4 regions of the Aeromonas jandaei genome follow, and region 3 is predicted to be linked to each of the others. Evidence: riboswitches for the same ligand, from Rfam matches in the RefSeq annotation. Region 3 holds a riboswitch; each other region holds the start of a gene.
The links. A riboswitch is a leader RNA that binds a small molecule or an ion and turns the genes downstream of it on or off. The one in region 3 is predicted to bind cyclic di-GMP.
Positions count from the first base shown of each region.

Region 1: another riboswitch for cyclic di-GMP. It lies ahead of WE862_RS04355 (immunoglobulin-like domain-containing protein); the one in region 3 lies ahead of WE862_RS20575 (glycosyl hydrolase family 18 protein).
Region 2: another riboswitch for cyclic di-GMP. It lies ahead of lafK (lateral flagellar response regulator transcription factor LafK); the one in region 3 lies ahead of WE862_RS20575 (glycosyl hydrolase family 18 protein).
Region 4: another riboswitch for cyclic di-GMP. It lies ahead of gbpA (N-acetylglucosamine-binding protein GbpA); the one in region 3 lies ahead of WE862_RS20575 (glycosyl hydrolase family 18 protein).

Region 1 is NZ_CP149571.1:881,076-886,854, forward strand. It holds gene WE862_RS04355 (immunoglobulin-like domain-containing protein) at 1-1,783, opposite strand, end outside; cyclic di-GMP riboswitch class I at 1,838-1,923, opposite strand; gene prlC (oligopeptidase A) at 2,348-4,390, shown strand; gene WE862_RS04365 (putative bifunctional diguanylate cyclase/phosphodiesterase) at 4,595-5,779, shown strand, end outside.
Region 2 is NZ_CP149571.1:456,263-462,041, forward strand. It holds gene fliFL (lateral flagellar M-ring protein FliFL) at 1-658, opposite strand, end outside; gene lfiE (lateral flagellar hook-basal body complex protein LfiE) at 676-1,002, opposite strand; gene lafK (lateral flagellar response regulator transcription factor LafK) at 1,014-2,276, opposite strand; cyclic di-GMP riboswitch class I at 2,526-2,613, opposite strand; gene lfhA (lateral flagellar biosynthesis protein LfhA) at 2,811-4,886, opposite strand; gene flhB (flagellar biosynthesis protein FlhB) at 4,890-5,779, opposite strand, start outside.
Region 3 is NZ_CP149571.1:4,376,273-4,382,051, forward strand. It holds gene WE862_RS20570 (chemotaxis protein CheV) at 1-506, opposite strand, end outside; gene WE862_RS20575 (glycosyl hydrolase family 18 protein) at 704-3,673, opposite strand; cyclic di-GMP riboswitch class I at 3,790-3,878, opposite strand; gene WE862_RS20580 (ExeM/NucH family extracellular endonuclease) at 4,174-5,779, shown strand, end outside.
Region 4 is NZ_CP149571.1:1,404,925-1,410,703, forward strand. It holds gene WE862_RS06825 (amino acid ABC transporter permease) at 1-383, shown strand, start outside; gene WE862_RS06830 (amino acid ABC transporter ATP-binding protein) at 380-1,141, shown strand; gene WE862_RS06835 (transporter substrate-binding domain-containing protein) at 1,138-1,974, shown strand; gene gbpA (N-acetylglucosamine-binding protein GbpA) at 2,126-3,556, opposite strand; cyclic di-GMP riboswitch class I at 3,622-3,707, opposite strand; gene WE862_RS06845 (methyl-accepting chemotaxis protein) at 3,972-5,654, opposite strand.

The sequences.
Region 1 (5,779 bases), 1.1 Mb from region 3:
AGCGGATGGAGACCTGACCGTTGACTATGGTGTAGTCGGAACCCATGGCGCTGACAGTGAAGTCGCTGCTGCCGATCACCGGCGGCTTCTCGCCACCATCGCAGTCGCTGTCTCCCTGCAGACGCCAGACGCCCCACTCACCGGTCGTACCCGGCTCGTCGTTCTGGGTGCACCACTCGGCGCGCCAGCTCTTGCCGTTATGGCTGACGATGTCGCCGCCGACGTAGGTCTTTTTGGCATCCCAGCTGTTCTGACAGATGGCGCCCTGCTCCCTGACGGTCACGTTGCGCTGCTGGGTGACACGCTGGCCTGCGCTATCGCTCACCAGATAGGTGAGGGTGTAGCGGCCGACCTTGCTGCTGTCGACGTTGCCGCTGACCTGAATGTTGGCGGTCAGATCGCCATCTTCCTCATCGTGGGCGCTGACGCCGGTCATGACGTTGAACGGCGTGCCGAGCTCGATAGTGGTGTCCGCAATACCGGTAAAGACCGGCTTCATGCTGTAGACCTCGACGGTGCGAACCTGCTCGGTAGTCTGGTTGTCGCTGTCGCTCACCTTGTAGGTGAGGGGATAGAGACCGATGCGCTGGGTATCGACGCTCCCTTCTACCTGGATCTGGCCGGTCAGATCGCCATCTTCCTTGTCATTGGCGCTGACGCCGGCCAGCGGGTCAAAGCGGGTGCCGTGCTTGACGCGGGCATCGCTCAGGCCGCTGAACACCGGCTTGCCGTTCTCGTCCGGCGGGGTGATGTTCTGATCGTGGATGAAGGGGCCGTAGCTCTTGATGAAGGCTTCGTTGTAGGCCTGACCGGCCGCGTTACGACCCATGTCCCAGTTGATGGACCAGGTCATCACGCCGCGCAGGGGCTGACCCTGGCTCTTCAGCTTGTTGAAAGCATCGAACAGATCCTGCGGATTCTTGACGTAACCGGTGGCGGCCGCATCGATATTGGTCGGAATGCCGAATACCAGCTTGTCGTGGGGGATCTTGTAGTAGCCGCGGCTGCCGTTGATCAGCGAGTCCGCCATGTAGTAGATGAACTCTTCTTTCAGGGCATCGTTGTTCTGGGCGATCCAGCCTACCCCGTCGATCCAGATGCCGTCGCCACCCTGGTTGTAGAACTGGGGATTGATCCAGTCGTAGTAGCCTTCCAGCGCCCGCAGATAGGGGGTATAGAGACCGCTGGCGGTCAGGTAGGGGAACTCGGGCGCCATGGTGATGAGGAAGTTTTTCCCCTGTGCGCGGTAGTGATCCTTGACCAGCCGCAGGGCTGCCGGGATCACGGTCTGGTTGTTGGCGGCAGTGATGGCGGACTGCTCCAGATCGATGTCCAGACCGTCGAAGCCATAGGTCTCCACCAGACGGATGATCTCGTCGGCGAAGGCCTGCTCCTGACCGGTACGCAGCTCGATATGGGCATCGGCACCGCCCAGCGCCAGCAGCACGGAGCGGCCCTGGCTGTTCAGCAGGGCAATCTGCTCGATAAACTGGCTCTCGCTCATGCCGGTGGCCGGGTCGAGCTTGAAGGTGGGGATGGGATCGCTGCCGTACACCTTCATGAAGGAGACATCGACCACGTTGTATTGCGGATTGACCTGGTCGAGCTTGACGCAGGGGGCGGTACCGCCCTGATAGCCAGAGCCACCGCACCAGTTGTGCCAGTAACCCACCACGACACCGGACTGGGGATTGACCATGGCCTGGCCGGCCGAGGCGGCCTGCGCCATGGGGGCGCCCATGCCGAGCAGACAGCCCAGCAGGGATAACTTCAATTTGTTCATCTTGATATCTCCATACAGTACAAACGGAGCGTCCAGCTATGGCCGAACGCTCCCGGGGGCAGCCCCGCTGTCATAGGAAATCTCCCTTAGACCGGTGGCTTTGCGTCGTGCCCTTTCGGGTCACTTTGCCTTTTTCACCCGTTCTCCGTGCGGCACAGAGAATCAAGTGACCTGAGTAACAGGCTGCTTATGATATGCACTTAAAAACAAATTAATCAATGTATGTGTATGATTTGTTTTGGTTATTAACTTGTTGGTTAGTTATTTTCCAAGCATGGAAAGAGCCGGTGATAGGCCGCTGTGACCTACTCATTTGTCGATTGGATTTGGTCTGCCGCCTTGCGCTTCGAGAGTTGAAAAAGCCGCAAAAAGAGCAAAAAAGTACCGATTATTCATGCTGTTGCCATCCAGTATCTGGCAGAGAGGTGTTTGAGCTCACAAAGAGGGGAAAACAGTGCTGACAGGCGGATTGAAGCTTGATTATTGCGTGACTTGGCCACATGTTAGAGAACCATGAAGAGCTGCTAAAGCGGTCTGTTCAAGACCAAACAAGAGGTAACCGGGATGAATAACCCTTTGCTGTCAATGGATTCGCTGCCACCTTTCAGCCAGATCCAGCCTGATCATGTACAGCCCGCCGTGACGCAGGCCATCGCCGATTGCAAACAGAAGATCAAGGATGTGCTGGCGCACACCGAGCCCCACACCTGGGACAGCCTGATCGCCCCGCTGGAAGAGGTCAACGACCGTCTGGCGCGGATCTGGTCACCGGTCAGCCACCTCAACTCCGTGCTCAACAGCGAACCACTGCGCGCGGCCCACGATGCCTGTCTGCCGCTGCTCTCCGAATTCCAGACCTATGTCGGTCAACATGAAGGGCTCTATCAAGCCTATCTGGCGCTCTCCGAGAGCGATGATTTCCCGCGGCTTGGCGGCGCCCAGCGCAAGGAGATCCAGAACACCCTGCGCGATTTCCGTCTCTCCGGTATCGGTCTGCCCGCCGAGGCGCAGCAGCGCTACGGCGAAATTCAGGCCCGCCTCTCCGAGCTGGCTTCCCGCTTCAGCAACAACGTGCTGGATGCGACCCAAGGCTGGCACAAGCTGGTGGCCGATGAAGCCGAGCTGGCCGGTCTGCCGGAGAGCGTGCTGGCGGCGGCTCGTCAGATGGCCGAGTTCAAGGGTAAAGAGGGCTGGCTGTTCACGCTGGATATTCCCTCCTACCTGCCGGTGATGATGTATGCCGACAACCGCGAACTGCGCGCCGAGATGTATGAGGCCTTCACCACGCGCGCCTCCGATCAGGGGCCCAATGCTGGCAAGTGGGACAACTCCGCCATCATGACCGAGCTGCTCACCCTGCGCAGCGAGCTCGCCAGGTTGCTGGGCTTTGCCAACTATGCCGAGCTGTCGCTGGCGACCAAGATGGCCGACAAGACCAGTCAGGTGGTGGATTTCCTCACCGATCTGGCGGCCAAATCCCTGCCGCAAGGCAAAGCCGAGCTGGAAGAGATCCGCGCCTTCGCCGCCGAACAACATGGCCAGAGCGAGCTGGCGGCTTGGGATATTGCCTACTACGCCGAGAAGCTCAAGCAGCACAAATTCTCCATCTCCGACGAGCAACTGCGCCCCTACTTCCCCGCCAACAAGGTGGTGAAAGGGTTGTTCGAAGTGGTCAAGCGGGTGTTCGGCATGAAGGTGCGCGAGCGCCTCGGCATCGACACCTGGCATCCGGATGTGCGCTTCTACGACATCTTCGATAGCGAGGATGAGCTGCGCGGCAGCTTCTATCTCGACCTCTATGCTCGCGAGCACAAGCGGGGCGGTGCCTGGATGGATGTCTGCCTGGGTCGTCGCTACCGTCAGGATGGGTCGCTGCAAAAGCCGGTCGCCTACCTGACCTGCAACTTCAACGGCCCGGTGGATGGCAAGCCTGCGCTCTTTACCCATGACGAAGTGGTCACTCTGTTCCACGAATTCGGTCACGGCATTCACCATATGCTGACCCGGATCGACGTGGCTGGCGTGGCCGGTATCAACGGCGTGGCCTGGGATGCGGTGGAGCTGCCTAGCCAGTTCCTCGAGAACTGGTGCTGGGAGTCGGAGGCGCTGGCCTTTATCTCCGGCCATTACGAGACCGGCGAGCCGCTGCCTGCCGATCTGCTGGAGAAGATGCTGACTGCCCGCAACTTCCAGGCCGCCATGCAGATGCTGCGTCAGCTGGAGTTCGCTCTGTTCGACTTCCGCCTCCATCAGGAGTTTGACCCGGCCAAACCGGATCAGATCCCGGCGCTGCTGGGAGAGGTGCGCAGCCAGGTGGCGGTGATGACGCCGCCTGCGTTCAATCGCTTCCAACACAGCTTCTCCCACATCTTTGCCGGCGGTTATGCGGCGGGCTACTACAGCTACAAGTGGGCGGAAGTGCTCTCTGCCGATGCCTTCTCCCGTTTCGAGGAGGAGGGGATCTTCAACCCGGCGACCGGCCAATCCTTCCTGCAGAACATTCTGGAGAAAGGGGGCTCGAAGGAGCCGATGGAGCTGTTCCGTGCTTTCCGTGGCCGGGAGCCAAAGGTCGATGCGCTGCTGCGCCATAGCGGGATTGCGGCATAACCTTTATCCCCGCCGTAGCGGTGAGCTTCAAGCAGATACGCTTTTGCGGCATAGTGGGATCAAGGCGTGATTTTTGCCATAAAAAGGGACCTTTTGGTCCTTTTTTCATGCCTTTTTAATATCTTGCTGAATGCATGTTTGCACTGCCCGCGCCTCTTAAGTAGAGTCGTGTTCTACATCTTCAAGGAGAGAAAGCCCCTTGCCATGAGGCGAGCACTCGATTCCGTCTATCAAATCATCTCCAGTCTGGCTCATTCGAGTGGTCAGGGATATTTCGATACCTTTGTGAGTGAAATCGCCGCGGTTGTGATGGCTGATGTCGTCCTGATCGCAACATGGGAACCAAACGCTGCCCAGTTCAGGGCGCAGGCCGCTTATCCCTCCTGTCTTGAACCCGAATCCCTGCAACTGCCGCTAACCGGCTCGCCCGATGCCATCACCTGGCATGAGGGAGAAGCCTGGTTCAGCGACCGTCTGCTCCAGCTCTTCCCCTATGTGCCCCTTGCGCAGGAGTGGCAGCCACAGGCCTATGCCGGCATTGTGCTCAAGAATGCCGATGGCGAGCCCATCGGTATCTGCAGCCTGCTCTATCGCCAGCCGCAGGCCAACATGGGCAAGGTGATGGGGTTGCTCAAGCTGCTGGGGCCGCTGGCTGGCCGCGAGCTGGCCCTCCTGCTGCAGCGCGCGCAGCAGCCGCTGCCCGATTCGCCCCATATGCTGCAGAGCATGCTCTCCCATGCGCCGGTCGGGATCGGCAAGCTGGATCTTGCCGGGCGAATCCTGTGGGCCAACCCGGCCATCGAAAAGATGCTGGGATACCCGCTCGACGAGCTGCTCCATCGCACCATCTCCGACATCAACCATCCCGAAGACTGGATGCGCAGCGCCGAATACTACGAGCAGCTCTATCGTGGCGAGCGCAGCAGCTTCACTCAGGAGAAGCGCTACTTCTGTAAGGGCGGGGAAGTGCTGTGGGGGCGGGTGACGGTAACCCTTATTCGCGATGCGCTACAGCAGCCGGATTATCTGATGGTGCTGCTGGAGAATATCGATCCCCTCAAGCGCCACGCCGAGCAGCTCAAGCTCTCCCACCGGGTCTATGACAACCTCTCCGAGGCGATCCTGGTGTGTGATGACGACAGCCGCATCATCTCGGTCAACCCGGCGTTCGAGCAGATCACCGGCTACAGCAGCGAGGAGGTGTGTGGCCAGCGCCCCAGCATCCTCAAGTCCGGCCTGCACGATCAGACCTTCTATGCCGACATGTACCACGCGCTGGAGCGGGTGGGGGTATGGCGCGGCGAGGTGTGGAACAAGCGCAAGAACGGCAAGCTCTACCCGCAGCAGCTGATGATCAGCACCCTGCGCGAAGGGGGCAAGATTCAGCAA
Region 2 (5,779 bases), 630 kb from region 3:
TGACCGCCCCCGGTTTCATGCCGGAGATACTGCCTGCCACCAGGTTGGCAATGGCCTCGACCTGGCCGGGCTCCATGGCCTGACCGGGCTGCAGATCGAGCATCACGGATGCACTTGGTTTCTCCTCGTCACGACCGACAAAGAGAGTGCGCTTGGGAATGGCGAGATGGACGCGGGCACTGCGCACCGCATCCAGCGAAATGATGGTGCGCGCCAGTTCGCCTTCCAGTGCATGGCGATAGCGGGCACCTTCCATAAACTCGCTGGTGCCGAGGCCGGTGACATTGTCCAGCCCCTCTAGACCCGCCGGCATGGCCGCTCTCACCCCTCTGGCCGCCAAGGCCATACGAACATGAGCCAGCTGATTCTCCGGCACCAGGATCTGGCCAGAACTCTTCTCAAGCCGGAACGGCACCTGCTCCTTCTCCAGCATCTCCATGATGTTGGCGGTATCGTAGAGCTCCTGCTTGCCGTACAGGGGGACGTAGTTTTTGCTGGACGTCCACAGAATGACGACGATTGTGCCGGCAACGATGGCAGCCAGCAGAGCAATGGTCAGGATCGATTTATTGTCACGGGAGAGGCTGCGCCAGTTGCGAAGGCCCTCCTGCACGCGTGTTCTGAAGGAATCCGAAGCCCCTTGCGGGGACGTTACCAGTTCAGTCATCACTTACCTCAGAGCGGCATGCGCATAATGTCGTCAAAACCGGTCATCAGCTTGTTGCGCACCTGCATCAGGGCTGAAAAGCTGAGACCCGCTTTCTGACTGGCCACCATGGCCCCGACCAGATCATCGCTCTGGCCGGCATCAACAGCCGTCATCATGGCTGAAGCCATGTTCTGCTGTTCGTTGACTCTGCCGACAACGTCGCGCATGGCGTCGCTGAATGACACATTCGAGAGATCATTGGATTCGATGGAAGGAGCCTGAGTGGCAACTCGTTGCATCTCCTGCATCTGCTGCAGGAGCGTTGCCTGTGATGACATCATTTCAATCTTCACGCCGTTATCCCTTAGTTTTGAAGCTGCTGCTCGATATCAATGCCCTGCTCACGCATCGCCGCCAGCTTGTATCTCAGAGCCCGGGTGGTCATCCCGAGCGCTTCTGCCGTGCGGGTACGATGGCCACGGAAGCGGCGCAAGGTCTCTAGTACAAATTGAAATTCTGCGTGCCGACGTGTCTCGCTCAACCCTTCCGGGGCGGAAAGGACTTCCGCCAATCCATGTTCGGGTTCCGCGACATAGCTGGGCAGCATCAAATCGACCGCTTGAATATGCAATCCGCGAGCCATGATTAATGAACGTTGAATGACGTTATCGAGCTCCCTGACGTTGCCCGGCCACTGATAAGCCAGCAGTTGCTTGCGGGCACTCTCGCTCAGGCGATACCCCTGCTGGGGCGCATAGCGTTCGATGAAATATTCAGCCAGCGGCAATATGTCGTCGGGACGCTCGCGCAGTGCTGGCCAGTTCATCGGCAACACATCGAGGCGATAGAAGAGGTCTTCCCTGAACTGGCCGGCTGCCACCAGGGTGCGCAGATCCTTGTTGCTGGCGGCGATGATCCGCACATCCAGCGCGATGGTCTGATGGCTACCGAGGCGCTCCACCTCACGCTCCTGCAAAACCCGCAACAACTTTGCCTGCAGTGACAGGGGCAACTCGGAGATTTCGTCGAGCATCAGGGTTCCGCCCTGCGCCTGCTCGAACTTGCCGGGCTGCGAACCCGTCGCGCCGGTGAAGGCCCCCTTGTTGTGGCCAAACAGAATGGATTCGAGCATGGACTCGGGAATGGCGGCGCAGTTGATGGCGACAAACGGCTTGTGAGCACGGCTGGACATCTCGTGGATGTAACGCGCCAGACGCTCCTTGCCCGTTCCCGACTCACCCCCGATAAGAATGGTGGCTGCCGTTTTGGCTGCCCGGCGAGCAAGCTGCAACACTTGCAGGCTCATGGTCGAGACGGCGATCAGGTCTGGAATGGCCTGCCGCAGACGCAGTGCCCCCTTCACCACATCCAGCATCTGCTGCCCCCCGAAGGGCTTGATGATGTAGTCAATGGCACCGGCTCGCATCGCTTCTGCCGCAAGATAGGCCTGACGCTCATTAACCAGGATCACGCAATCAATGCCGCTAAAATCATGCACCAATTGAGGACCTACTTCGGTCATGAGATCCATGTCGAGCAGGATTAAATCAACGGAACGGCTGCCGAGAATTAATTTCGACTTGCGAATAGAGTCACAGCGGGAAACAGCATATCCCTGTGCTGCCAATATTCCTTCAATATCGTTCCCATCGGCCATAGATGAGCTGATTAACAATAAATGGGGATCTTTCCCAAGACTGGCCGGTCTTGAGCTTTTTTTGATAGATACATCCGAAAGCATATGAACCCGAACCCGTGATTGTGGATAAAACAATCAACAGAACTGAAATGCCGAAATAAAAGACGCACAGGTACGCTGGCGCTTCTAACGAGCACCTAGATCAAACCAGTGTTATATCAAGGCGGTAACAATGGCCTTGGCAACCCCGCTATCATGAGCATTTCTGCTTTTAGACCGGAGGCTTTGCGTCCTGACTTTTCAGTTCAGTTTGCCTTTTTCATGCGACTGCCCGTATTTGGACAAGACAGCACCAAATTAGTGGTGACTGCTGAGTGACACATGTGAATTGTTATATTTGTTATTTATCTTTGACGACCGAATGCGTCAAAAACAGTCACATCATAACGGCTTACAATTACAATTCAAGTAGATAGGCGGAATATATTCTTCCCATTTGCCTATTAACATGGCAGCCCTGTTTCAGCCTAGCGTGCCAATAACCTCCACTCTCAACTCTTCCGGTATTTCATTATATGAGAGCACTTTGAGACCTTTTGCAAAAGATCGGGCATAACGCGCGATCAAGGGTCTAAGTTGCGGCATCACGACCAGTACCGGGGCATATCCTTGCTGCTGCAGCTGCTCTTTAACCAGCGGCATATTTTGCTGCAACTGTGCCAGCAGTTGCGGATCAACCGGAAAACTGTCCAGCTGGATTTTCCCCTGCTGCTGCGACTGGTTCATGGCCGCCAGCAAGGTCTGCTCAAGACGGTCATCGAGCGTGAAGGTGGCAAGCACATCACGGCTGCCAATCGCCTGTCTCACAATCTGGCGCTTCAAGGCGCAACGAACATCGGAAGCAAGCAGCACGGGATCCTTGGTCAGCTCGCTGGCATCGAGCAAGGTCGTCGCCACCGTGCGTATATCGGTCAGGCTGACCTGTTCCTTTAGCAATTGCCGAAAAACTCGCAACTGCTGCATCTGGGTCAGGGCCAGATTGAGCTCCTCCGCCAGACGGGGCGACTGAGCTGCAAGATGTTGCCCCAGCTTGCCCACCTCATCATGACCGAAGAGGGCATCAAGCTGCTCACGCAGCAGCTTGCTGGCGTGGGTCGCGATCACCGTTGCCGAATCCACCACCGAATAGCCAAGATTCAATGCCTTGGCCTTGTTCTCCGGTGAAATCCAGACTGCGCTCATGCCATATGCAGGATCCTGGGTCAGCTCCCCATCCAGCGAACCATAGGTCTCGCCGCTGCTGATGGCCATCAGACGCTGGCAATCAACATTGCCGGACGCCAGTGCCACACCGGAGAGCTTGATCCGGTACTGATCGGGTTGCAGCTGCAAATTGTCGCGAACCCGGATCTCGGGCAGCAGAAAACCGTACTGCTCCGATAGGGTTTTGCGAATACCGCGCACCCGGGCCAGCAGCTCGGCGCCTTTGTCAGCTTCCGCCAGCGGCACCAACCGATAACCCAGTTCGATGGCGACGGTATCGACCGGCGGCAGATCCTGCCATTCCAGCCCTTGTGGTTCCGGCTGGGCAATCTGGCGAGCCAGCTCCTGCGCGGCATCCAGATCCGGGGTATTGACCGCCCGCTTGCTCACGCTCCAGCCAGTCCAGGCCAGTACGGCGGCAAAGCTGAGGAAGGCCAGCATCGGCATGCCCGGCACCAGCCCCAGTACCAGCATGATGGCAGCGGCAGTGTAGATGACGCGGGGAGAAGCCAGGATCTGGTCACCCACCTGATCCGCCATCTCACCTTCATCGCTGACCCGGGTCACAATGATGGCGGCAGCAGTAGACATCAGCAGCGAGGGGATCTGGGCCACCAGACCGTCACCGATGGTCAGCAGGGCATAGCGCTGGAAGGCTTCGGCAACCGGCAGGGCATGCTGGAAAATACCGATGGCAAGGCCGCCGACCAGGTTGATGATGAGCACCAGCATGCCGGCAATCGCATCACCGCGCACAAACTTGGAGGCACCATCCATCGCCCCGTAGAAGTCAGCTTCACGGGCAATCTCGTCCCGTCTCGCCCGCGCCTGATGCTGATCCATTGTGCCGGCATTGAGGTCGGCATCGATGGCCATCTGCTTGCCCGGCATCGCATCCAGGGTAAAGCGGGCAGACACCTCGGAGATCCGCTCCCCACCCTTGGTGATCACCACAAAGTTGATGATCATCAGGATCACGAAGACCACCAGACCGACGACATAGTTGCCGCCGATCACCACCTCGCCAAACGCCTGAATCACCTTGCCCGCCGCTTCATGGCCCTCATGGCCATGCAGCAGCACCACGCGGGTCGAGGCCACGTTGAGCGACAGCCGCATCAGGGTTGCCACCAGCAACACCGTGGGGAAGACGGAGAAGTCGAGAGGGCGACGCGCCGATACGGAGACCAGCAGCACCAGTACCGCCAACACAATGTTGAAGGTAAAGAGGGCATCCAGCAGCCAGCCCGGCAGCGGCAATATCATCATGGCCAGAATGGCCAGCAGCATCATCGGGATCGCGGTATAGGATTGGGTCAATACACGCCAGTTCACAACTTACCTCTCAGGTTGACGTAATTCGGGCGGCACATGCAAAGGAGCAAGCGGGTTTGGCTTTCGCCCCTTGCCGGCCTGATACGCCCTCAACTGCAATACATGATTCAAGACATAAGCCACCGCGGTATAGAGACCCGCCGGTACTTCCTGATCTATCCGGGTGGAGTAGTAGATGGCACGGGTCAGCTCCGGCAGACTCATCACCATCTTGTCATGCTGTTTGGCCACCTGACGGATCCGCTCAGCCATGCCATCAACCCCCTTGGCAATCACGAACGGGGCATTGGCCCGCTGGGGATCATATTTGATGGCCACCGCATAGTGGGTCGGGTTGACGATGATCACATCCGCCTGCGGTACGCGTTGCTCGATACGGGCACGAGCCAGCATGGCCTGCACCTGACGGATCCGTGCCTTGATTTCCGGGCGACCTTCGCTGTTCTTGTGCTCATCCTTGACCTCCTGCTTGGTCATCCGCAACTGCTTGTTCAGCGACCAGCGCTGATAGGGCACATCCAGCACGGCGATCAACATCTGCACGCCACCAAGCAAGATGAATGCCTGAGAGAGGATCCGCAGCGCCTGCTCCATGGCGGCCTGGGGTGGCATCCGGTTCATCATCAGCAACGTGGGCCACTGATGCTGGAGCAGCAGTGCCAGCGTGGAGCCAATCAGCAGAATTTTCAGTACCGACTTCAGCAGCTCCATCAGGCTGTGGCTCGAGAACATCCGCTTGAGCCCCTTGAGTGGGTTCAGCTTCTCGGCACTGGGGAAGATCTTCTTCCAGGTCAGTACCATGCCCCCCGGCAACGAGCTGAGCAGGACCAGCATCAGAGCCAGAAAAGCAAACAGCGGCAGCAGCACCCACAACATGTTGAGCAAGGCTTCCG
Region 3 (5,779 bases):
TCGGAGATGCTGATGTCGTAGGTGATGATCTCCGCCAGCACCTTCTCCACGTCGATGATCTCGACAATCTGATCTACCCCGTCTTCCGGGATGCGGGTGATGGCGGTGAGGTAGTTGGCGCGCCCGGCCGAGCGCGGCGGCGGCAAGATATCCTTCCAGGTCATATTGACGATGTTGGCTACCTGCCCCACCAGAAAGCCCTGAATGGTGCGGTTGTATTCGGTGATGATGAGGTTGGATTCGCTGTCGACCGGCATGGGACGCATGCCGATGGCGCTGCGCAGATTGATCACCGGGATCGAGGTGCCGCGGATATTGGCCACCCCGCTGATATTGTGGTGAGAGCCCGGCATCTTGTTGAGGTGCGGCAGCTTGACCACTTCTCGCACCTTGAAGACGTTGATGGCAAACATCTGGCGGGTGCCGAGACGGAACATCAACAACTCCAGGCGGTTTTCCCCTACCAGCTGGGTTCGTTGATCAACTGAATCCAATATACTCGCCATATGCTGACATCCATCTGATTATTAATCGACTTCTATTATAGAGGCTGCCTGCCAGGAAAGGCAGACGCATTTTCAACCAGATCGACCATGCAGATAAAAAAAGTGAGGCCTAAGCCTCACTTATCTCCTTGATTTAAAAATCAATAACTGCAGACAGACTTCCAGCTGCCATCGGTGGTCTTGGGTTCACTGCTGGTTCACCAGTTGGCCTGCCACACCACCTTGTTGTGGGTGATGCGATCGCCCGCATTGGCATGATCCCCTTGCGGCCAGGTCGGATAAGCCTTGTAGGCTGCCGGATTGATGTTCTGGCTGCTGCAGGTCGCACCGCCCTCACCACCGCCCGAGCCCAGTACGGCCTCCGGCAGGGTCGGGAACTCGGCCTTGAGACCCGCGGTCTGGCTGCCACTGATGATGCGGATACCGCTCGGCACACCGGCGGCCGGCAGATAGTAGGTCATCGCCACTTCCACATCGCTGCCCGGCGTCCAGGCTTTCCAGGTCGGCAGCGTCAGAGCCACCTTGTGGAAGTCCTTCTCGTTGGCAATCCCGTCGGAGTTCTGGTTGCCGCCGCTCTCCACCACTTTCAACCCCATCCCGCTCTGGTCGGTGATGGTGTCCGAGGTAGAGGTGGGCACCAGGAACTCGATGCGGGCGCCGCCCGGAATGGTCTGGGTCGAGTTGTTGGTGAGCTTCAGGGTCGGGTTGATCGGATAGTTGGAATCACCCTCCTTGAAGCCGGAGAGGCTCACCGCGATGTCGAGCTGGGCTGCAGGAGCCGCCAGATCGTTCTGTTTGGTGTTGTACTTGGTCGCCTTGGCAAACTTGTCGTAGGCGAGCGTGGTCAGGGTATCCCCCATGCCGTACTCTTTTTTCACCGGATCGTAGGCGTAGTCACCCGCCATCTCCCAGAACATCACGCCACCCAGACCACGATTGACGATGTAGTCGAGCTTGTGACCCATGGACTCCTCATCCTCGGTGGAGAGGAACACCTTTTTCTCCTCGTTCCACAGCCAGGGCGCATGAGCCTTGTCGTCGTAGTAACGGACATACTTGCCCTGCATCACGTGAGCCGGGTTGTTGGGATCCAGACCCCAGGCCTGACCGTAGCTCGGCATGGTGGTGATCCCCAAATCGGCTGCGTGCTCCAGGTTCTTGGCATGCCACATGGGGACGGCACCACCGCCGATCTCCTTGCCGTTCTTGTCCAGATCGTGCCAGATGTTGTCGATGCCGACCGCCCCGTTACCGCACGGAATGGTGCCGCCACCGGTACCCGGCTGGCAATTGCTCTGGCTCGGCAGTGCTGCCTTGCCACCCAGACCGTGGGTGCCACCGCTGACCCCCTGCCAACCGCGGGTGTAATAGGGTACGCCCACGTTGATCTTGCCGGCCGCCAGCGCACCACGGAAGTAGTGAGCAGACCAGGCGGCGTTGAGGTAGCCGATGCCGCCAAACTCTTTCTGGGTGTAGACGCCCCACTGCGCCAGCTCGGCGTCTGCCTTGTTGTCAAACAGGGCGGCGTTGTGGCCGACAAAGTGGTTCCAGGCACCGTGGAAGTCGTAGGTCATCAGGTTGACGTAGTCGAGGTACTGGGTGACCTGGAAGTTCTCCATGCCGCGCAGCAGATAGGCGGAAGCTGGCGAGGCGATGGTCAGCATGTACTTGCGGCCATCCTCGCTGCCCGCCGTATCCAGCTTGCTGCGCAGGGTCTGCATCATCACCTTGTAGTTGGCAAAGAGCTTGCCGCGGCACTGGTTGGAGAGCGGGAAGTCGTTGGGGTTGCCCGCATCCTTCATGGAGGTGGGATATTCATAGTCGATATCGACCCCGTCAAAACCGTACTGACGGATAAAGCTCACCGCCGACGTGGCAAGCGCATTGATGCCATCGGTGTTGACCGAGCAGTCGCCCTTGGTGGTGGCGGTGTAGAAGCCGCGCGTATCGGCCCAGCCCCCGACCGAGATCAGGGTTTTCACGTCCGGATACTGCTTCTTGAACTTCGACAGCAGGTTGAAGTGCCCCTTGTAGGCGAACTCCGGATCCATCTCGGCACCCGGCACGCCATCCCAGGTCATCTTGGTCGCCGAGTCATCCACCTTGATGGTGTGGCTCTGCTCGTCCACCGCCGCGAAGGCGTAGTTGATGTGGGTGATCTTGCTCCACGGAATGTCGCTCACCAGATAGGCGGGCAGGCCATTCTTGCCGGTGCGCCACGAGGTGAAGTAGCCGATGACCCGGCGGGCATGGTCATCCCCCATGCACTCGTAGCCATCAGAACGATAGATCTGACGGATATCGCAGGAGAGGTTGCCACCGGATGGTGGCAGCGCGGCCTCCTCGACAGTGACGTTCACTGCCGCCGACTCGCCGACCAGATTGGTCTTGTCGGTAGCAACCAGCTTGAGGGCGGCACTGCCCTTGGCATCGGGTGTCCAGTTGACCTGCCAGGGGGCGGCATTGTCTTCCCCTACCTTCTTGCCATCGACAAACAGCTCGACTTTGGCCACATCGTTGTTGGCATCGGTGACATTGCCGCTCACCGCCACGCTGCGACCGAGCGTTACTTTGGCACCGCTGGCCGGGCTGCTGATGCTCACCTTGGGCGCCTCTGGCGCCACCACGGCAGCAACGTTGAAGCTCGAATCAGCCTCGCTCAGTACCTTGCCATCCTTATCCAGCGCCCGCGCTTTCAGGGCGTGCGCCCCAACGCCCGCAGCACTCCAGCTGGCGCCCCAGGGCGAGGCGCTGGCCGTGGCAGCAAGCTTGCCGTCGATAAGGTATTCCACCCGAACCAGCGCCGTCACCGGGCCACTCAGGGTCACCGCCAGCGCAACGCTGGCACCTTCGTTGAAGCTGGCACCGGCAGCCGGAGAGCTGACGGCCACGCCGAGCGCCGGTGGCGGCACTTCACCGCCGTAGAGCTTCCAGGCATCCGCCCAGACCACCCCGACACCGGGTTCATAGTGATAGGGTGATGCCCCGCACCAACCCGAGTAGGGGAACTCTTTGCATTCATATAGAGCGCCGGCATTGCTGACGATGTCACCGGCTTTATAGGCAGTACCGGCCTTGTAGGCGGGATAGGCTGCCTGCGCCCAGGCGGGCATGGCAGCGATGGCCACCAGCACGGCAAGCCGGCTGGGCCTCAGGAACTGTTGCATATTGTTATCTTCCTTGTTTTGTCTTGGCATTGGTGACCAAGGCAAAGCACAAGCGCAACCTGCGTGAAGGGAGGGAGACTACCGGCCATGGACTCGCCGCACACTGCCTCTTCACCCGGGGAAACCCCGCTATCTGGATCATCATCTGATCGGAAGACCGGAGGTATTGCGTCCCGGCATTTCAACCGGTTTGCCCTTTACCTGGGTTCCGTGAGGAACAAGCCGAGTATAGAAAGCATGCAGCCGAGTCTCAATCTTCATTCTCGGAGAAAAATATGTGGTTGCCAGCGGGATCACACTTTCCCACCACACCAACCGGTAAGTGTTTTATCAGTAATTTCAGAATGTTAGCCAAGTCAAAAAACGCCAACCTGCGCTCATTTGTATCCCGGTAATGTGCGTTGGCTCACTGGTACGAGATGCCGAAAATGTGACAATGCGCGCCCCTGGTCAGCGACCAGGACTATGGAAACACTGGCAAAAATAAAAAAGGAACACTTATGAAAGGTACTCGCACCCTGCTGTCTCTGGCCGTGGGGCTGGCCCTCGCTGCCCCCGGCGCCCACGCAGCCTTCGTCTGCCCCTCCGATCCGGCGCAACTCACCCCCATTCCGACCATTCAGGGAACAGGCTCAGGGAGCCAGTTCGCGACCGACACCGTGACCGATAAAAACGGCAACATCACGGGAAAAATCAGTCCGGGTACCTTCATGGTGCGCGGTGTCGTCACCACCCTCGGCCAGAGCCTGACCAAAGGCTTCTATCTGACTGATCCGGCGGGAGATGGCAACCCGGCCACCTCCGATGGCATCTTTGTCTATCTCAATGACAGCAAACTTGCGACCAACTACCCGGCCCTCAAGCCGGGGGCTGAAGTCTGCCTCGAAGCCAGGGTCGAGGAGTACTACGGCGGCACCCAGCTCAAACCCACTTTCGAGGCCAACAAAGCCCGCCTGCAGGTCACAGCACAGGGGTTGACGGTGCCGACCAGCGTATTGCAGGTCAATGAAGGGGAGACGCTGGCGCAGGCACTCAATCGCCACGAAGGGATGCGGGTACGGCTCGACAGCAGCAGCGATCTCCACCTGACCCGCAACTACGGCTTCGACTACAAGGTTTATCGCAACAACGTCGAGCTCTCCCACAAGGCGCCGCTGCTCAAGCCGACCCAGCTCCATATTGCCAGCAGCCCGGAAGCGGTCGCTCTGGCTGCCAAAAATGGCAGCAACCGGCTGGTGGTCGAGTCTGATTACAAGGCACCGGATGGCGTACTGCCCTGGTTCCCGGGCTGGGATGCCGATCAGGGCTATCTGCGTATCGGTGATCAACTGACCGGGCTGGAGGGCGTCATTGTCTACAACAAGGATGCCTTCCGTCTGGTGGTACCCAGCGATGTCACCCTGAGCACCGGCGCCCTGCTGCGTACACCGGAAGATGACCGCCAGCCGGCACCCGCCCGGGCCACTGGCAGCGATCTGCGGATTGGCAGCTTCAACGTGCTCAACTACTTCACCAGCCACTCCAGCATTGGCGGCGCGCTCAACGTGCTGTGCAAAGATCAGGCGGATGCCGACAACGCCAAAGGGTGCAACCGCGGCGCCAAGAGCCTGGCCGACTTCGAGAAGCAGCGCACCAAGATCGTCAACGCCATCACCGAGATGGATGCCGACCTGCTCGGCCTGATGGAGATGGAGAACAACGGCTTTGGCGACAACTCCGCCATCAACAATCTGGTGACCCGCCTCAACGAGCAACAGAAGGATGCGAGCAAGCGCTACGCCTATGTCCGCCTGCCAGCAAGCCTCCTCACCAGCGAGAAATTCTTCGGTGGCGACGCCATCATGGTGGCCATGATCTATCGTCCGGCCCTGCTCACCCCGGCCAGCGAGGCCAATGTCATCCGCATGCCGGAGCAGCGCTATACCACGAGTGGCGTGGCCAAAACTGCCGGCCAGCGCGATTCACTGGTACAGAGCTTTACCGTAGCTGGCAGCAAGGATCCGCTGACGCTGGTGGTCAACCACCTCAAGTCCAAGGGCTCGGGCTGCTATGAAAACGGCGATGGCAAGACAGAACCGGCCGACCTGCAGGGCAAGTGTACCGAGT
Region 4 (5,779 bases), 1.6 Mb from region 3:
TGCTGGTACTCGCCCTCTGGGGCGCCAGCGAGGTGGGAGAGGTGGTGCGCGGTGGCCTCAACTCCCTCGCCCGTGGTCAGCAGGAGGCCGGGTTGGCGCTCGGGCTCTCGACCTGGCAGCTCTATCGCCACGTGTTGCTGCCGCAGGCGTTGCAGCGGCTGACGCCACCGACCATCAACATCTACACCCGCATCATCAAGACCAGTTCGCTGGCGGTGCTGATCGGGGTGGTGGAGGTGATCAAGGTGGGCCAGCAGATCATCGAGCGCACCTATGGCTCACTGCTTATTTACGGTCTGCTGTTTCTGTTCTTTTTTCTGGTCTGCTATCCGCTCTCGCTCGCCTCGCGCCGGCTGGAGCAACAATGGGGTAATGCGGTATGACACCTCTGCTTGAACTCGGTTCTGTCAGTAAACAGTTCGGCCCGAATCTGGTGCTGGATCGGATCAGCCTCAGCGTGCGCGCCGGGGAGGTGATCGTCATCCTGGGGCCGAGCGGCTGCGGCAAGAGCACCTTGTTGCGCACTCTCAACGGGCTCGAACCCATTCAGGGGGGCGAGATCCGCTTCGATGGTGTGTTGCTGGATGGTGCCACCGACTGGCAGCGGGTGCGCCAGCGGATCGGCATGGTGTTCCAGAGCTATCACCTCTTCCCCAACCTGACGGTGCTGGAAAACGTGCTGCTTGGCCCCCTGCAGGTGCAAAAGCGGGAGCGGGCAGAAGCGCTGCTGCAAGCCGAGCAGCTGCTGACCCGCATCGGCCTGTGGGAGCGGCGCCATGACTATCCGCGCCAGCTCTCCGGCGGCCAGCAGCAGCGCATCGCCATCGTGCGGGCGCTGTGCATGAACCCGCAGGTGATGCTGTTTGACGAGGTAACCGCCGCCCTCGACCCCGAGATGGTGCAGGAGGTGCTGGAGGTGATCCGCGATCTCGCCGGCAGCGGCATGACCCTGCTCATCGTCACCCACGAGCTGGCCTTCGCCCGGGCGGTGGCGGATCGCATCGTCTTCATGGATGGCGGCCACATTCTGGAGCAGGCCGCCCCCCACCAATTTTTCGACAATCCGAGGAGCCAGCGTGCGCGCCAGTTCCTCGCCAAGTTTTCTTATACAAATGTCATCAAACGAAAGGAGTCAGCATGAAAAAAATCACCTCGGTTCTGCTTAGTGCCTTATTGGGACTGGGTATCGCCAGCGGCGCTGCCCATGCGGCGGACGGTTCCCTCGACAAGATCAAGGCGCGGGACAAGCTCATCGTCGGCGTATTCACCGACAAGCCGCCGTTTGGCTACGTGGACGAGAAGGGGAACTACGTCGGTTTTGACACCGATCTCGGCCGCCGCTTCGCCAAGGATCTGCTGGGGGACGAGAACAAGATCGAGTTCGTGGCGGTGGAGCCAGCCAGCCGCATCCCCTTCCTGCAGAGCGACAAGGTGGATCTGATCCTCGCCAATATGACGGTGACGCCGGAGCGGCGCGAGGTGGTGGATTTCACCAACCCGAACCTGCGAGTGGCGGTACAGGTGCTGGTGCCGGAAGGGAGTCCGGCCAAGAAGCTCGATGATCTGGCCAGCAAGACCCTGATCGTGACCACCGGCACCACGGCCGACATCTGGCTGACCCGCAACCACCCGGAGTGGAAGGTACTCAAGTTCGAGAAGAACACCGAATCTTTGCAGGCGCTGGCGCAGGGCCGTGGCGATGCCTACGCCCAGGACAACCTGGTGCTGTTCAGCTGGGCCAAGGAGAATCCGGGCTATCGGGTATTGCCCGAAAAACTGGGCTCGGAAGATCCCATCGCCCCGGCGGTGAAGAAGGGCAATATCGAGCTGCGTGACTGGGTCAATGACCGTCTCGCCAAGCTGGGTGAGGAGAAGTACCTGCTGAAACTCTATGACCAGTATGTGCGTGACAAGCTGAGCCCTGATACCGATCCGAATGATGTGATCGTCGAAGGAGGAAAATGGCAGGGTTAATGGACAAACCCTGTTTTGAAGAGTGTGTTGAGTGTGTGAAGTAAGTGAAGAGTGAGGTCTTGGTTCCGTTGGTATGCAAACCGCAAGGTTTGATTTTTCCGGGCGTCCCCTGCTAGAGAGGACGCCCTTTTTTTATGTGGCCAAGCGTGGGTTAGTGCACTTCATCCCAGGCCATCTGCCAGTGGGAGCCGATGCCCGGCTCGTACTGGGTGGCTGTGGTGGTCCACTGCTGGCAGTAGCCGCTGTAGGGGAAGGGCTTGCACTGATAGACCTTGCCATTTTTCGGCTGCTGCACCTTGGTGCCGGCGGCATAGGATTTGAGCGAGTTCGGGAAGACGAAGTCGTATTCGCCGCTGCTCTGCTCCTTGAACATCAGATCCATGGTCTGCTGAATGGTCTCGCCGCCCGCTTTCGGGGTGGCCTTGATCACCAGCTGGTGGTGACCTGCCTTGAGCCCTTCCAGCGCCATGGTAAAGGTGTGGCTGCTGTCCTTGATGTCGGCACTGCTTTCACCCTTGGCGACGCCGCCGTGGTCATAGAGGGTGTTGGTGACGGCCAGATCGCCCTGTGCGGTGACGGTGAAATCGAGGGTTGCCTTGCCGTTGTCCAGCACATAGTCGCTGGCCAGACCGCTGACGCTGATGCTGTCCACTACCGGCGGCTGCAGCTGTTGCAGATCAATCTCGACTCGCTCCAGTTTGCTGTTTCGCTTCAGATAGACGGGGTTCATACCGTAGATCGGATTGAACTGGCCATCGGCTCCTTGCTGACCGGCGCGGATCAGGCTCTGCTCGGCGTTGATCTTGCTGGCGAGGGCGTGGGCCCAGCTGTTCTTCTGGCCCTGCTCGGCGGTGGTGATGGTCAGTACGGTCTGCAGCTCGGGGCGCTCGCCGTTGGCATCGAATACCCGGGTCATCGCCTTGTCACCCACTGCGAGGTCGATGGAGGGGTAGATGGTGCCTGCCTGGCTCCACTCCAGCGGCGGCTGGCTGCCATCTTTGAACTTGGCATCGATGATGTTGTAGAAACTGTTGCTGGTGTCGCCCACTTCCCACACGCCGAGGATCACCTGATAACCGGTGCGATCCGGCAGGACACAGTTGTGGGTCACCTGCTTGGGCGGCTGCACCATGTTGCCGTCGATGACGCAGAAGGGGGTCAGGTCGAACGAGGCGCGGGTGAGCGGCTGGTTGGGGTTCCAGTCCTGCTTGGTGAGGTAGTAGCGCCAGTTGCGGGTGACGTGGTTGGCAGTGAAGGTCCAGCTGATGGCGAAGGGGCCGGGCTGTACTTCACGCTTGGCCCAGCGGTCGCTGGTCTGGATGTTCAGCTCGCTCCAGCGCGGGCTGCCCGCCGAGGCGATTTGACCATCCTGCGGGCCGGTTTGCGGGAAGCCTGATGGGCCCTCCACGCTCTGGGGCTCCCACTGCACGCCGCCACACTGGCTGTTGCCACCGGTTTTGCACAGGTAGTTGCGGCTCTCGGGCTGGCTGATGTAGCCGTGGGCCAGGGCGCTGCCGCTGGCCAGCAGGGCCAGCAGGGCCAGCATCGCCGCGATGTGATTGAGTTGGATTTTTGCTGCCATACATTCCTCTGTTCGATAGATGTGGGCAGTCAGTTGGCCGGGGAGATCCCCGATGCACACTTGCGTGTGGCAACCCCGCTATCCTGGACAAAACGTCTGTAGACCGGAGGCTTTGCGTCCCGACCTTTCGGTCAGTTTGCCAAATGACTAGATGGTTAGTGATGGGCCAAATGTTCGGCCATCACCATTGTGCACCGCATTGATTAATTATTTGAAGTTAAATGTTTAAATGCACCGTTCAACGGCACATGGATCATTCTAACTGACTGTTTTTAAATTGTTCTCTAATTTGTGAATGGCGTCGAATACCGTTGAATATGCCGATAAGGTGCATGCTGATTGCGTGTTGTCGGCGTAAAAAAACCTGCCAGCTGGGCTGGCAGGTCGGGTGACAAGGCGACACGGGTTGACGCCATCAATGACGGGCGCGCTGCTCTCCGGAGGGGGGAGATACGGGAGCCATCATTGGCGCAGTGGAGGACTCCTTGCCCAGTTTGAACACAGCAAGCCGCTCATCCAGGCTGCGGGATAGACCGGCCAGCAGTTCGCTCTCCTGCGCCAGTTGCGAGGCGGACTGGGACATCTCCAGCGCCGAGTCGTTGATGCCGCTGACGTTGCGGTTCATATCCTCGGCCACCATGCTCTGCTGCTCGGCGGCGGTGGCGATCTGGGTCGCCATGTCGCTCACATGCTGGATGTGGTTGACGATCAGGGTGAGATCCTGGCCCGCTTGCTGGGATTGATCGACGCTGCTCTCCGCCAGCTTGCGGCTGGCATCCATAGCATTGGCTGCACTGACGGCCCGTTGTTGCAGCTGGGCAATGGTGCTCTGGATCTCTTCGGTGGACTGGCGAGTGCGGCTGGCCAGTTGGCGCACCTCGTCGGCCACCACGGCAAAGCCACGGCCCTGCTCGCCGGCTCGGGCTGCCTCGATGGCGGCGTTGAGGGCCAGCAGGTTGGTCTGATCAGAGATGGCACTGATGACCGCCGTCACCTCGCCGATCTGCATGACCCCCTCTTTGAGCTGATTGACCTGTTGGGTCGCCTGTTCCACTTCGCTGGCGAGCGCCTTGATGCCGTTCACGCTGGCGTGCACATCCCGGTTGCCGAGGCCAGCCTCGCCGGTCGCCTCCTGGGTATCGCGCGCCGTGTTCTCGGCATGGCCCGCTACGTCAGAGATGGTGGTACTCATCTCGTTCATGGCGGTAGCGAGCTGGGCCAGCTGATCCCGCTGATTGGTGACCGCCTGATTGGTCTGCTCGGCGGAGGCGGCGATGCGCAGGGCGGCATCGGCCACGTTGCGGGCCCCCTGACTTGCCTCCAGCAGCGCGTGGCGGATGGCATCGAGACTCTGGTTGGTGCAGCTTGCCACCATGCCCAGCTCATCCTTGCCCTGCACCGGAATAGTGACCACCAGATCGCCCCTGGCGACCCGCTGCATGGCGTGGTTGATCTGGTTGAGCGGGGAGACGATGGAGTGGGTGATGCGCCAGCCCAGCAGCCCCATCAGCACAATGACGATGGCGGTGGCGCTGCCCATCTTCATGTATTGGGCCCAGATGGTCTGGTGGATGTCCTGCAGCAGCATACCGGTGCCGAGGATCCAGCCCCAGGGTTGATAGCCAGAGACCATGGAGAGCTTGTCAGCGGTTTCCCCAGACGGGCCGGTCCAGATGTATTGCAGGGTTCCCTGCTTGCCGCCACGGGCGATGTCGACCATCTGGAACCAGAACTGCCCTGCGGTGGCACCCGAACCCTCTCCCATGGTCTGGCCGACCAGTTCGGGCCGGATGGGATGTACCAGCATCTTGCGGCTCTCGTCGATGACGAACAAATAGTTGTTGCCATCAAAGCGCATGTTGGTCAGCAGCTTGCGCGCTTCCTGCTGCGCCTGCTCTGCCGGCAGGGTGCTGGCCAGAAACTGGATCTGGCTCATGGCCTGTCCCAGCACGGCATTGAGTCGCGCTTCCCGTTCACTCATCAGATTGCGCTGGAGTGCGTTGGCGGAGATGAGCAGCAGTGACACGAAACCGACAAACGCAACCGTGAGCAGCAAGATCAATTTGCGGCTCACGGTGATATCACCGAGCTTGAACATGACTAACCCCTCGTTATCCCGTTGATGTTATGGTGGCTCGATACAGCGGTAGCCTCTATCTCTCTTGCTGAACGTCTAATTTAACAATTCATTTACTTTCAGTGGCTTGGCGAGCCTGTTTAAAT